One region of the Methylomonas rapida genome, then DNA from elsewhere that is predicted to be linked to it. Evidence: riboswitches for the same ligand, from Rfam matches in the RefSeq annotation. Region 1 holds a riboswitch; the other holds the start of a gene.
The links. A riboswitch is a leader RNA that binds a small molecule or an ion and turns the genes downstream of it on or off. The one in region 1 is predicted to bind cobalamin.

Region 1 (6,057 bases):
CATAGCCGTCGAGCTGTTCGCCGAAATATTCCACCATGTCGTTACGCTCGGCTTCGCCATGTACCAACACGTCCAAACCGAGCGCCTCCTGCTCGCGCACGCAACGGGCGATTTCGGCGCGCATGGCCGCTTTATAGCCGGCTTCATCCAGTTTGCCGGACTTGAACTGACTGCGTGCCAGACGAATTTCCGCCGTTTGCGGAAACGAGCCGATAGTGGTGGTGGGGAACTTGGGTAATTTCAGCAACGCGACCTGCTTGACGGCACGTTGCGCATAAGGGCTTTTGCGCTGCGCCATTTGCGGGGTGATACCGGCCAACGCCGCCTTGATCGCCGGATTGTTGACCCGCGCCGAAAGACGGCGCGCTTCGATGGCAGCACGGTTGGCGTCCAGTTCGGCTTTGACCGCCGCGCGCCCTTGGTTCAGTGCGGTGCTCAACTGGCGCAGTTCTTCGAGCTTCTGCTTGGCAAAGGCCAGCCAGGATTTGATTTCGGCGTCGAGTTTCTGCTCGCTGTCCAGATCGACCGGCACATGCAGCAGCGAGCACGACGGTGCCAGCCACAGGCGTTCGCCCAGTTGTTGCGCTAAAGGTTCCAGCCAATCCAGCACGGCGTTGAGGTCGGTTTTCCAGATGTTACGGCCATTGATCACCCCCAGCGATAAAACCTTGCCTGCAGGCAACTGATCGATCAGCGGCTCGACGTCATCGCTGCCGTTGATGGCATCGACATGCAAACCGGCCACCGGTAAATTGGCGGTGAGACTGCGGTTTTCCGCCAGTTGACCGAAATAGGTCGCCAATAAAAGTTTAACCGGGCAATCAGCCAATTGCCGATACGCCGTAACGAAGGCATTTTGCCAAACGGCATCGAGTTCGGTGACCAGAATCGGTTCGTCGATCTGTACCCATTCAACACCCTCCGCCGCCAGCGTGTCCAGCAACTCCGCGTAAACCGGCAACAGTTTGGGCAACAGTGCCAGCTTGTCTGAATCGTCCTTGGCCTTGCCCAGCCATAAGTAAGTGACCGGGCCGATGAGTACCGGCTTGGTGGTGACGCCCTGGGCCTTGGCTTCCCCCAGTTGTTCCAATAGGCGGGACGCATCCAGTTTGAATTCCGTGGCGGCGGAGAACTCGGGCACGATGTAATGGTAATTGGTATCGAACCATTTGGTCATTTCGCCGGCGGCCACGCCTGCACAGCAATCGTCGGCGTCGTTTGCCGAATCCGCCGAACGGCCACGGGCGACGCGGAAGTAGTTGTCCAGCGCGTCGCCGTGAAAATCCCGCACCCGCTCGGGCAAGTTGCCCAAGGTAAAGCTCATGTCCAGCACCTGGTCGTAATAGGCGAAGTCGCCGACCGGCACGCTATCCAGTCCAGCTTGAAGTTGCCAATGGCGCTGGCGCAACTGTTGGCCGAGTGTTTTGAGTTCGTCACGCGAGGACTGGCCTTGCCAGTACGACTCCAAAGCAAACTTGAGTTCGCGCTTGGCGCCGATACGGGGAAAACCTAAATTGTGAATTTTTGTCATGAATAACTGCCGTCTAGTGAATATTTGACACATAAAACATTGTAAACAGATCAACGAATGACGATAATCGATGATTCTTCATCAATCTATGAGGCTTATTCATTGATATGGAATTGATCCATCTGCGTATCCTGCTGGCATTAAAACGCCACGGCACCCTGAGCGCCGCCGCCGAAACCCTGCATCTGACCCAGTCGGCGTTGTCGCATCAAATCAAAAACCTGGAGCAACGCCTGGGCGTGACGCTGTGGTACAAGCAGGGCCGCTCGCTGGTGTTGAGTCAAGCCGGGCGCTATTTGTCGGAGGTGGCCGAGTCGGTCATCGCCACCGTCGATTCGGCTGAAAACCACTTGGCGCAACTGGCTAAAGGCAAAACCGGCAAATTGACCATAGGTATCGAATGCCATGCCTGCTACGAATGGTTCCGTAACATCCTGCAACCCTATTTGCGCGCCTGGCCGGATTTGACGGTGGAAGTCACGTCGCGCTACCGTTTTGAATCGTTCGAGGCGATTCGCCAATACAAGCTGGACGCTGTGTTGACCTCCGATCCGGTCGAAAATGGCCTGCTCAGCTACCAGCCATTATTCGATTTTGAGTTGGCGTTGATCGTCGCCGACAGCCATCCGCTGGCCGGTCGCGGGCTCATCGTGCCCGACGATCTGCGCGGCGAAACCGTGTTGACCTACCCGGTGGCCCGCGACCGCCTCGACATGTTCCGTAAGGTGCTGCAACCGGCAGGTATCGAGCCCGCTGCACACATCCAGGTTGAGGAAACCGACATCATGTTGCAATTGGCCGCAGCCGGTCGCGGCGTTTGCCTGCTACCGGAATGGCTGCTGGCCGACAAATCCGCCAAACTCGGTCTGAACGGCTTGCGCTTCGCCGACCTGCCCATCGGTAAAACCATGTATCTGGCCTGTCGGCATGAGGATGTGGGTTTGGAATACCTGCAATGGCTGATCCATCATGCCCGTACCGGGTTGGCAATCAAACAGCAATAACTACATATAGTGATAAATTAAAAATTTAATCGGCACATATAGTAATTTGAGCTTGACGTCCCTATGCCGCCAGCCTAGAATCCTTCTCCGAGATGGTTCCCCCAAAAGGGGGATTAAAAGGGAATCCGGTCGGTGGTCTAAGAATTCGATCTTTAACTACTGATAAGCCGGAGCTGCCCCCGCAACTGTAATTGGCGAGTCTTTGTTCAAGCATGCCACTGGACGCGAGTCCGGGAAGGCGAACCAAGACGATGACCCGAAAGCCAGGAGACCTGCCTTCGAAACCTTCAGTCAACCAGGAGCGGGGTGCCTCCGAAGACGATGGCAAGCGCATTGGCTTCCGGCGGTTTTCGTATCGCGCTCCGGTTCCCGGCTTTCCCTTCCTCTTCCGCCACTCCCGTCATTAATCGCGTGGAGTATCGCATGCAAGCTACCGCAGTCAGTTCATCCAACCTACGTCCCGGCATTGCCGAATCAGGCGTTCTTACAACTACCGATTATCCGTTGCCGCTGGCATACAGCGGCCTGGAAGTGATCCGCCGTAATCGTTCGGTGGTGGCGTTTCAGCCGGAAAAGATCGCCATTGCCATCACCAAAGCCTTTCTGGCTGTCGAAGGCCAACACGGTGTCAATTCATCCCGTATTCGCGAGCAGGTGGCTCAACTGACTGCCAGCGTGGTCGAGGCATTGACGCGACGCCTGCCCGGCGGCGGTACGGTGCATATCGAAGACATTCAGGATCAGGTCGAACTGGCCTTGATGCGCTCCGGCGCCCACGATGTGGCCCGCGCCTATGTGCTGTACCGCGAAAAACACGCCGAACAGCGCACGGCCGAAACATCAGCGGCAGACATTGTCCCCTCGCTACAGGTCGAGGTCGACGGACAACGTCAGCCGCTGGAAAGCTTGGCGCTGCAGGATGTGTGTCGCGAGGCCTGCGCCGGCTTGACCGATGTCGATGCCGAACTGGTCTGGACGCAAACCCGGCAAAATCTCTACGACGGCATTCCGCTGACTGCGGTGCGCCAGGCCTTGGTGCTGGCGGCGCGCACCTTGATCGAACGCGAACCCGACTATGCCAAGGTCGCGGCCCGTTTGCTGCTGAGTCATTTGCGTCTGGAAGTATTGGGGCTGGCCGTGAATCAGGCCGCGATGGCCGAACGCTATGCCGATAGTTTGGGCGAATTTATCGCCGCCGGAATCGCCGCCGAATTACTCGACCCGCGCCTGAAGGATTTCGACTTGCCCCGCCTCGGTCAGGCCTTGCTGGCCGAACGCGATCTGCAATTCGATTATCTGGGCCTGCAAACCCTGTACGATCGTTATTTTCTGCACATCGACGGCCGCCGCATCGAACTGCCGCAATGTTTCTTCATGCGGGTGGCGATGGGGCTGGCCTTGAACGAAATCGACCGCGAAGCACGCGCCATCGAGTTTTACCGGCTGCTGTCCAGCTTCGACTTCATGTGTTCGACGCCGACCTTGTTCAACAGCGGCACCCGCCATCCGCAATTGTCGTCGTGCTATCTGACTACGGTATCCGACGATCTGGACGGCATTTACCAGGGCATCAAGGAAAATGCCTTGTTGCAAAAATACGCCGGCGGCCTGGGCAACGACTGGACGCCGGTGCGGGCATTGGGCAGCCGGATCAAGGGAACCAACGGCCACAGTCAGGGCGTAATTCCGTTTTTAAAGGTGGTCAACGATACCGCCGTCGCGGTCAACCAGGGTGGCAAACGCAAGGGCGCGGTCTGCGCCTATCTGGAAAACTGGCACCTGGATTTCGAGGAATTCCTGGATTTGCGCAAGAACACCGGCGACGAGCGCCGCCGCTGCCATGACATGAATACCGCCGCCTGGGTGTCCGACCTGTTCATGCAACGGGTGGAGGAAAATGGCCAGTGGACATTGTTTTCACCGGTCGATGTGCCCGATCTGCACGACAAATTCGGCCCGGACTTCGCCGCCGCTTATGTCCATCACGAAGCCAAGGCCGAACGCGGCGAAATCAGACAGTACAAGCAAATCGGCGCGGTGCAACTTTGGCGCAAGATGCTGACCATGCTGTTCGAAACCGGCCACCCGTGGATCACCTTCAAGGATGCCTGCAATCTGCGCTCGCCGCAGCAACATGTCGGCGTGGTGCATGGCTCCAATCTGTGTACTGAAATCACGCTGAATACCTCGGCCGATGAAACCGCGGTCTGCAACCTGGGCTCAGTGAATCTGCCGGCACATTTAAGCGAGCGAGACGGCAACTGGCAGCTGGATGCCGACAAACTGCAACGAACCATTAACACGGCCATGCGGATGCTGGACAATGTCATCGACATCAATTTTTACGCCACCCCCAAGGCGCGCAACGCCAACCTGCGTCATCGTCCGGTGGGATTGGGGCTGATGGGCTTTGCCGACTGCCTGCAACGTATGGGTTTGGCCTATGCCAGCGACGAGGCGGTGACGTTTGCTGATCGTTCCGCCGAGCTGTTGTGTTATTACGCTTACCAGGCATCCACAGAACTGGCTGAGCAACGCGGCCGCTACAGCAGCTTTACCGGCAGCCTGTGGCAACAAGGCGTGCTGCCGCTGGATACACTGGATAGCCTGGCCGAGGCACGCGGCGGACTGTTGGAGACCGACCGCGGTGCCCATCTGGATTGGGACAGGCTCAGACAGCGGATCAGTCAAATCGGCATGCGTAATTCCAATTGCGTTGCCATCGCGCCGACCGCGACCATCGCCAACATCGTCGGCGTTTCGGCATCGATCGAGCCGATTTACCAGAATCTGTATGTCAAATCCAATTTGTCCGGCGAATTCACCGTGGTCAACGCCGCGCTGGTGCGCGAACTGAAGGCGCTGGATTTGTGGGACGAGGTGATGGTCGCCGATTTGAAATACTTCGACGGCTCGCTGGCCGCCATCGAACGCATTCCGGAACCGACCAAGGCCCGTTATGCCACCGCTTTTGAAGTCGAAGCCGACTGGCTGATCGAAGCCGCCGCTCGTCGACAAAAATGGATCGATCAGTCGCAATCGCTCAACCTTTACGTGGCCGGCGCCTCCGGCAAGCAGTTGGATCACTTGTATCGTCTGGCTTGGCGGCGAGGCCTGAAAACCACCTATTACTTGCGCACACTGGCTGCAACAGCGATGGAAAAAACCGCTGGTGACGATGCGCCCACCCGAGCCTGTTCAATCACCGATCCGGATTGTGAGGCCTGCCAATGAAAATGACTGCAAATTTTGAGGATTGGGATGCTGTCGTCACCCAGCCTTCTGCCTGCGCTGCTACAGCTAAACCGGCGTATGGCGTCGGCTCCGCATCTGACCAAGGAACGATGCTACGGGATGCACACACGCCAACGCCCAAAGCCGTCATCAGCATGCCAGTCGATGCCGCAGATAAACGGGTGGTCAACGGCCAAGCGGACATCAATCAACTGGCACCGTTCAAATACCCCTGGGCCTGGTCGTTTTTCCTGAACGCCAACAGCAACCACTGGACACCGCTGGAAA
Region 2 (6,057 bases), 940 kb from region 1:
AAAATACATAGGCCTTGGATACGCAAAAATCGCTGACGCCGAGCTTGGTGATGGCCAGATAATCGATCAGACCGGCTTCCAGCAATAGCATGGCGAACAAATAGCGTCCACCCAGCCATAAGCCGGCGCAGAAGAATATCGCCAGCGAGGCATCGGGCAACGCGAACGGCGTGCCGAAATGATGAAAACGGGTGGCGGCCATCAGCGCCATCAAGGCGACGGCGCCGGGTTTAACTGCTAAAGTGGGTTTGTGGGTCATGTCATACTCCGAGGTTCAGTTGTTGTAGTGTATGGTAAAGAAAAAATTGCGTCCGGCATTATTATACGTATCGACGGTTTGATAATCCTTATCCAGCAGATTATTCAGCTTGGCGCTGAGCGTCCAGTATTTGTCGATATGATAAGCCGTGCGTAGATCGAAGGTCACGAATCCGTCCACTTCGTTGAGATTGGTTCTGTCATCGAAGCGACTGCCTTGCGCCAATATATGGGCGCCGACATCGAAAGCGTCGAACGAGCGTGACACGTCGTACGACAGGGTTTGCTCGGCGCGCCGTGCCAGGCGTAGATTGGTGACCCTATCTCTCGGGCTCAGCATCGCCATGTTCAGGCTATTGCGCCAGCCCAGGATTTGACCTGATATTTCCGCTTCCATGCCGTCTATTTGTGCCTTGTTGATATTTTCCACCGGAAAAATCGCAATCAGATCGTCGATGTCGGTATGGTAAGCGCGTAATTGCCAGTTTGCCCAATCATGGTTACCGGCAATGCCGGCTTCGAAGCTGGTGGATTTTTCCGCTTTCAGATTCGGATTGCCGTAGTTGGGAAAATATAGCTGGTTAAACGTCGGGGCCTTGAACGCGTTACCGAAGCTGGCAAAGGCGCTGAGTCCGTAGTGCCAGTTGTAACGCCAACCAAAATTGCCAGTGACGCTGTCGCCAAAGGCCTCGTTTTCGTCCCAGCGCAGCGAGGCATTCAGGAAATGATTATCGAAAACCCGGCTATGCAATTCGCCGAATACACCGACGTCGTAGCGCGACGATTCATTGTAACGGGTCGAGCTTTGGACTTCGTCGACCCGGTAATCGGTGCCTAGCGTCGCGCGGTGGTTGTCGGTCAAGGTGATATTGTTCAGCCAAGTCGCATTCCAGCGCGTGGTGTTGAAGCGGCTATAAAAATCCCCGTTGGGGCGAAAGTTATCTGCCTCGTCCTGCGTTTGTCCAAAACGCAACGTGGAACGCCAATTGTCCATGACATCGAAACTGGCCGAAGTACCGATCATCTGATTGACGAAGTCGGTTTTATTCGGGGTGCCGTCGAATTCGGTTTTGCCGAACGAGCGCAAGAAGAACGCTTCAACTTCGGTGTTGTTGTCGAAGCGATGGCCGGCGCGCGCGTTCAAGCCGGTATTGTAATAGCCGTCGCGGTCCGGTTCGTCGACAGGAAAAAAACCGTAAGTCGGTTGGCGGGCGTCGAAACCCTGGCTGTTCAGATGGGAGGCGCCCAGCGTGTACCAGCTGTTTCGCCATTTGCCGCTGACCGTGCCCGAGGTGGTAAAGGTATCGTAAGAACCCGCGCCGGTTTCGAAGCTGATGCTGGGTTGGTCGGTTTGCGCGCCTTTGCGGGTGAAAATCTGGATCACGCCGCCGATGGCCTCAGAGCCGTATAAGCTGGATTGAGGGCCACGGATGATTTCGATGCGTTCGATTTGGTCGATCGGGATGAATTGAAACGCCGCCTGCCCGGAGGTCACCGAGCCGGCCTTGATCCCGTCGATCAGCACCAGTATATGATCGGAGTTGGTGCCTCGCATGAATACGCTGGTTTCCTTGCCGTAACCGCCGTTTTCGGTAATATCGATGCCGGGTGCGGTTTTCAATAATTCCGGTAAGGTCCTGACTTGCAATTGTTCGATGTCCTGGCGAGTGAATATCGTGGTTGCCGTCGCTAATTCATCGGTCGCCGTTTCGCTGCGGGTTGCCGTTACCAAGGTGTCTGGTAGATTGGCGGCTTCGTCGTTCCTGGCCGCTTGTGCCGATGTCGACGCGCCGACGAGCGCCAGCACCAAGGGGGTGAAGAATGGTTTTTGCATGTTGTCCTCTGCGCCCACCGCGCATTCAGGTAAATAAACGACAGAGGAAAAATGGCGCACGAAAAAGACGGAGACAGGCTCTGACCATTCCGTAAACAGCCCTCCGCTGTCTCGAATGATCTTCCGGGCCAGTCTCCGGGCTCATAAGTGGTTTTGGCCTGAATCGCGGCCTTCCCATGCAAGATACACAGTGGCGTTTTCGCGATTCTTTTACTTATCTACCGTTGCGGGGGCAGCGTCGGCTTGGGCTGTTTTTGGTAAAAAGCCGTACCGACTTCCTGTTTAAGCTGAGTCGATGGTCTGACTCAGGCACCAGAAAGAGGGGGCGATTGTAGGCAGTTCAATCGGATCCTGCAAGCATCATTGCCTTGGGCGTTGCAATTAGTTTTTTCCGTGCTATAAATGCTCTATCGATTTTCACCATAGACGAAAAAACAGGCGGCAACATGGATATTCAATCTAAACAGCTAGGCGCGCAGGACATCGATTCCGATAGCATCATCACTTTCCCACTTGGCCTGCCAGGCTTTGAGGATCAAAAGCGCTTTAGATTATTTGGCGAAGAAGGCAACGAAATCGTTTATCGCCTGCAATCCGTGGATGATGAGAACTTGATTTTTTCGGTCGCGCATCCGGCCCATTTTCACATCAATTACGACTTTGTCCTGACCGATGACGAAGAAGCCTTGTTGCAGCTACAAAGCGTCGATGACGTACTCATTCTGATTTTGCTGCACAAGGAGGACAATGACGTCGAAGGCGGCAAGCCTACCGTCAAAGGATCCATCAAGTCGCCGCTGGTCATCAATACCGAACGGCGTATCGGCTTGCAGAAAGTATTGGCGACGATAGAACAAAGCATCACGCTGACCGAAAGAGTCAGTGAAATCGCCGTTTCGGAAGCTTGAGCGGAAAATCGGCCGCCGCGATGAGCGGCGGTTGCGGAAATTTAGGCGGCCTGGACCGGGATGGAATGGCTGGAATGGCTGATTTTGTTGTTGCCATCGAAATAAACCAGGGTAGGTTTGTAATTCTTCAATTCCTTTTCATCAAGGCTGGCGAAAGCGGCTATGATGATCAAGTCGCCAGGGCAAGCCAAACGGGCCGCGGCTCCATTGATCGAAAACACCCCGGAGCCTTCTTCCGCGCGAATCGCATAAGTGGTAAAGCGTTGGCCGTTGTTGATGTTGTAGATGTGAATTTGCTCGTATTCGCGGATTCCTGAAACATCCAGGATTTTGCCATCAATGGCACACGAACCCTCATAATCGAGCTCGGAATGCGTTACACGCGCCCGGTGTAACTTGGCTTTAAGCATGTTTATGTGCATGGTAAGCATCTTCAAATACTAGGGGAGGGGCGATTATGCCCGAAATCTGGCAGGCTATCAAATTTAAGCCGCTGCTGAATTAGATTAAAATTCAGTGCGATCAGCCAGTTGTCGGGAAAAATAGAGGTTATCGATCAAACGGGTTTTTCCGAGCTTGGCGGCGATCAAAACGACCAGATTCTGGTCGCTTGCTGTCGCCGGCAACAGGTCCACGCTGCGGCAAACCTGAAAATAGTCGAGCATGAATCCCGCTCTTTGCAGCACCTCGGCTTGCCGTTCGATAATGGTCCGATAATCATCCGGACCTTTAAGAATGGCATCCCGTACCGTTAGCAGCGAACGATACAGCAAGGGAGCCACTTGTCTTTCGCTTTCTGACAGATAGCCGTTACGCGAGCTCATCGCCAAGCCGTCGGTTTCCCTCACCGTCGGCACGCCTTGGATCTCGACCGGGATGTTTAAATCGGTCACCATGCGTCGAATCACCGCCAGTTGCTGAAAATCCTTCTCGCCCAACAGCAACAAATCCGGTTGAACCATGTTCAGCAATTTGCACACCACTACTGCCACGCCATCGAAGTGGCCGGGCCGGCTGGCGCCGCAATGCAGAATTGATAAATTTTTTACCGAAACTTGGGTTTGTAACGGCTGCGGATACATTTCTTCGACGGTCGGTAAAAACAACAAGTCGGCGCCACAGGCGATCAGTTTGTCTTGGTCCTGGGATTCCGTGCGGGGATAGCTGGCAAAGTCCTCGTTCGGGCCAAATTGGGTTGGATTGACAAAAATGCTGACCACGACTTTGTCGGCCTGATGACGTGCAGTTTCAACCAGCTTGATGTGACCGTCGTGCAGATTGCCCATGGTGGGGACAAAAGCAATGCTTTGCCCGGCTTGTCGCCATTGACGAATGGTTGCTCTTAATGCCTTGATGGTTTTGACGGTCTGCATGATTCTAATAACAGTGCTCCGCCGCGGGAAACGCTAGCGTTTTTACGGCTTGATGATAACGCCTGATTGCATCGGCGATGTTGTCGGCATTGGCCATGAAGTTTTTGGAAAAGCGCGGACGATTGCCGATGCTGATGTTCAGCATGTCATACAGGACCAGTACCTGGCCATCGCAGTCGGGGCCTGCGCCGATGCCAATCACGGGAATGCCGAGGTTGCGGGTGATTTCGGCCGCCAATAACGACGGAACGCACTCCAGAATCAACATGCCTGCGCCGGCTCGTTCAATGGCTATCGCGTCCTCGAGTATTTTTTGCGCATGAGCCGGTTCCCGGCCCTGGACTTTGTAGCCGCCGAGACGGTTGACCGATTGCGGCAATAGCCCCAGATGCCCGCAAACGGGTATGCCTTGCGCGACCAAAAATTCAATCACCTCGAACTTGGCGCCTTCCAGTTTGACCATTTGCGCACCGCCGGTTTGCATCAACCGCGCGGCATTTTTTAAGGCGGATTTGGGGGTCGCATAACTGGCAAAGGGTAAATCGGCGACGACGAAGGCGCGTTTTCTGGCCGAGGCTACGCAACGGGTGTGATAGGTCATATCTTCGTTGCTGACCGGTATGGTGCTGGCATGTCCTTGAATCACCATGCCCAGGGAGTCGCCGACCAAGATGACTTCAATGCCGGCTTGATCGAGCAAGACCGCGAAACTGGCATCGTAAGCCGTCAGGCAGCTTATTTTTTCCCCGGTATTTTTCATGGCCAACAAATCGCTGATCGTCAACGCTTTGCTGGTGTCGGCATAAAGGGTCATGGCACTATCCTGTGCAAGCCCTCCGCTGGGCAGGCGGTCAGTAAGCTGGCCAAACTGCCCTGGCCGGCTATCGATAAATTGGCAGGAGCGATGTCGGCCAAGGGGTAGAGCACGAATGCCCTGCGGGTCAATTCCGGGTGGGGTATCACCAAATCCGGCAGCGTAATCCGTTGGTCGCCGTACAGCAAAATATCGAGGTCCAAGGTGCGGGCGCCCCAACGCACCAAGCGCACGCGGCCATGCTGGTTTTCGATGTGCTGGCATTGTTTGAGCAATTCCAGCGGTGCCAGGCGGGTCAGGATGCGCATGACAGCGTTGACGTAATCGGGCTGATCCTGGGGGCCGACCGGATGGCTGGTATAAAGAGGGGATAATGCCTGTTTTTCGATGTCGGCCGACGCGGCAAGTTCGCGTGCTGCCGATCTCACCTGTTCGACGGGATTGTCCAGATTGCTGCCTAGGCCGATATAAGCCTCGATCCAGTTGTTCGAGGTGTTCATTGTTGCGTGTTGGGCTTGGGGCGAGTGCGGCGGCGCGGTTTGCCGCGTGATTTGGATGAGCCGCCTTTCGGGGGGGTGGTCATCTTGCGCCGCGTTTCGTCGTCGGCTTCCTGAAAGCGAGTCCACCAGTCCACCAAGGCTGGGTCGGCGCCGCCGGTTTCTGCGCGTAATTGCAAAAAGTCATAAGCCGCGCGGAATTTGGGTTGTTCCAGCAAGCGATAAGGCCTGGAACCCACGGTTCTGGAAAACTTGTTCTGCAAAAACCAGACATCGCGCATCGATTGCGTAATATGGCGTGGTAGCGCGATGATCTTGATTTGCCTGTTCAAGACCTCGTTGGCCGCATTTTGCATTGCGATGGTTTCGTTCT

Region 2: linked by a shared signal. The riboswitch ahead of NM686_RS01070 (TonB-dependent receptor domain-containing protein) and the one ahead of NM686_RS05440 (ribonucleoside-diphosphate reductase subunit alpha) in region 1 are both predicted to bind cobalamin.

The regions. Positions count from the first base shown of each region.
Region 1 covers NZ_CP113517.1:1,169,332-1,175,388, forward strand. The annotation lists gene metE (5-methyltetrahydropteroyltriglutamate--homocysteine S-methyltransferase) at 1-1,531, opposite strand, end outside; gene NM686_RS05435 (LysR family transcriptional regulator) at 1,639-2,535, shown strand; cobalamin riboswitch at 2,612-2,829, shown strand; gene NM686_RS05440 (ribonucleoside-diphosphate reductase subunit alpha) at 2,959-5,769, shown strand; gene NM686_RS05445 (ribonucleotide-diphosphate reductase subunit beta) at 5,772-6,057, shown strand, end outside.
Region 2 covers NZ_CP113517.1:233,401-239,457, forward strand. The annotation lists gene NM686_RS01065 (hypothetical protein) at 1-259, opposite strand, end outside; gene NM686_RS01070 (TonB-dependent receptor domain-containing protein) at 275-2,092, opposite strand; cobalamin riboswitch at 2,202-2,424, opposite strand; gene fliW (flagellar assembly protein FliW) at 2,539-3,000, shown strand; gene panD (aspartate 1-decarboxylase) at 3,042-3,422, opposite strand; gene panC (pantoate--beta-alanine ligase) at 3,507-4,373, opposite strand; gene panB (3-methyl-2-oxobutanoate hydroxymethyltransferase) at 4,378-5,187, opposite strand; gene folK (2-amino-4-hydroxy-6-hydroxymethyldihydropteridine diphosphokinase) at 5,184-5,687, opposite strand; gene pcnB (polynucleotide adenylyltransferase PcnB) at 5,684-6,057, opposite strand, start outside.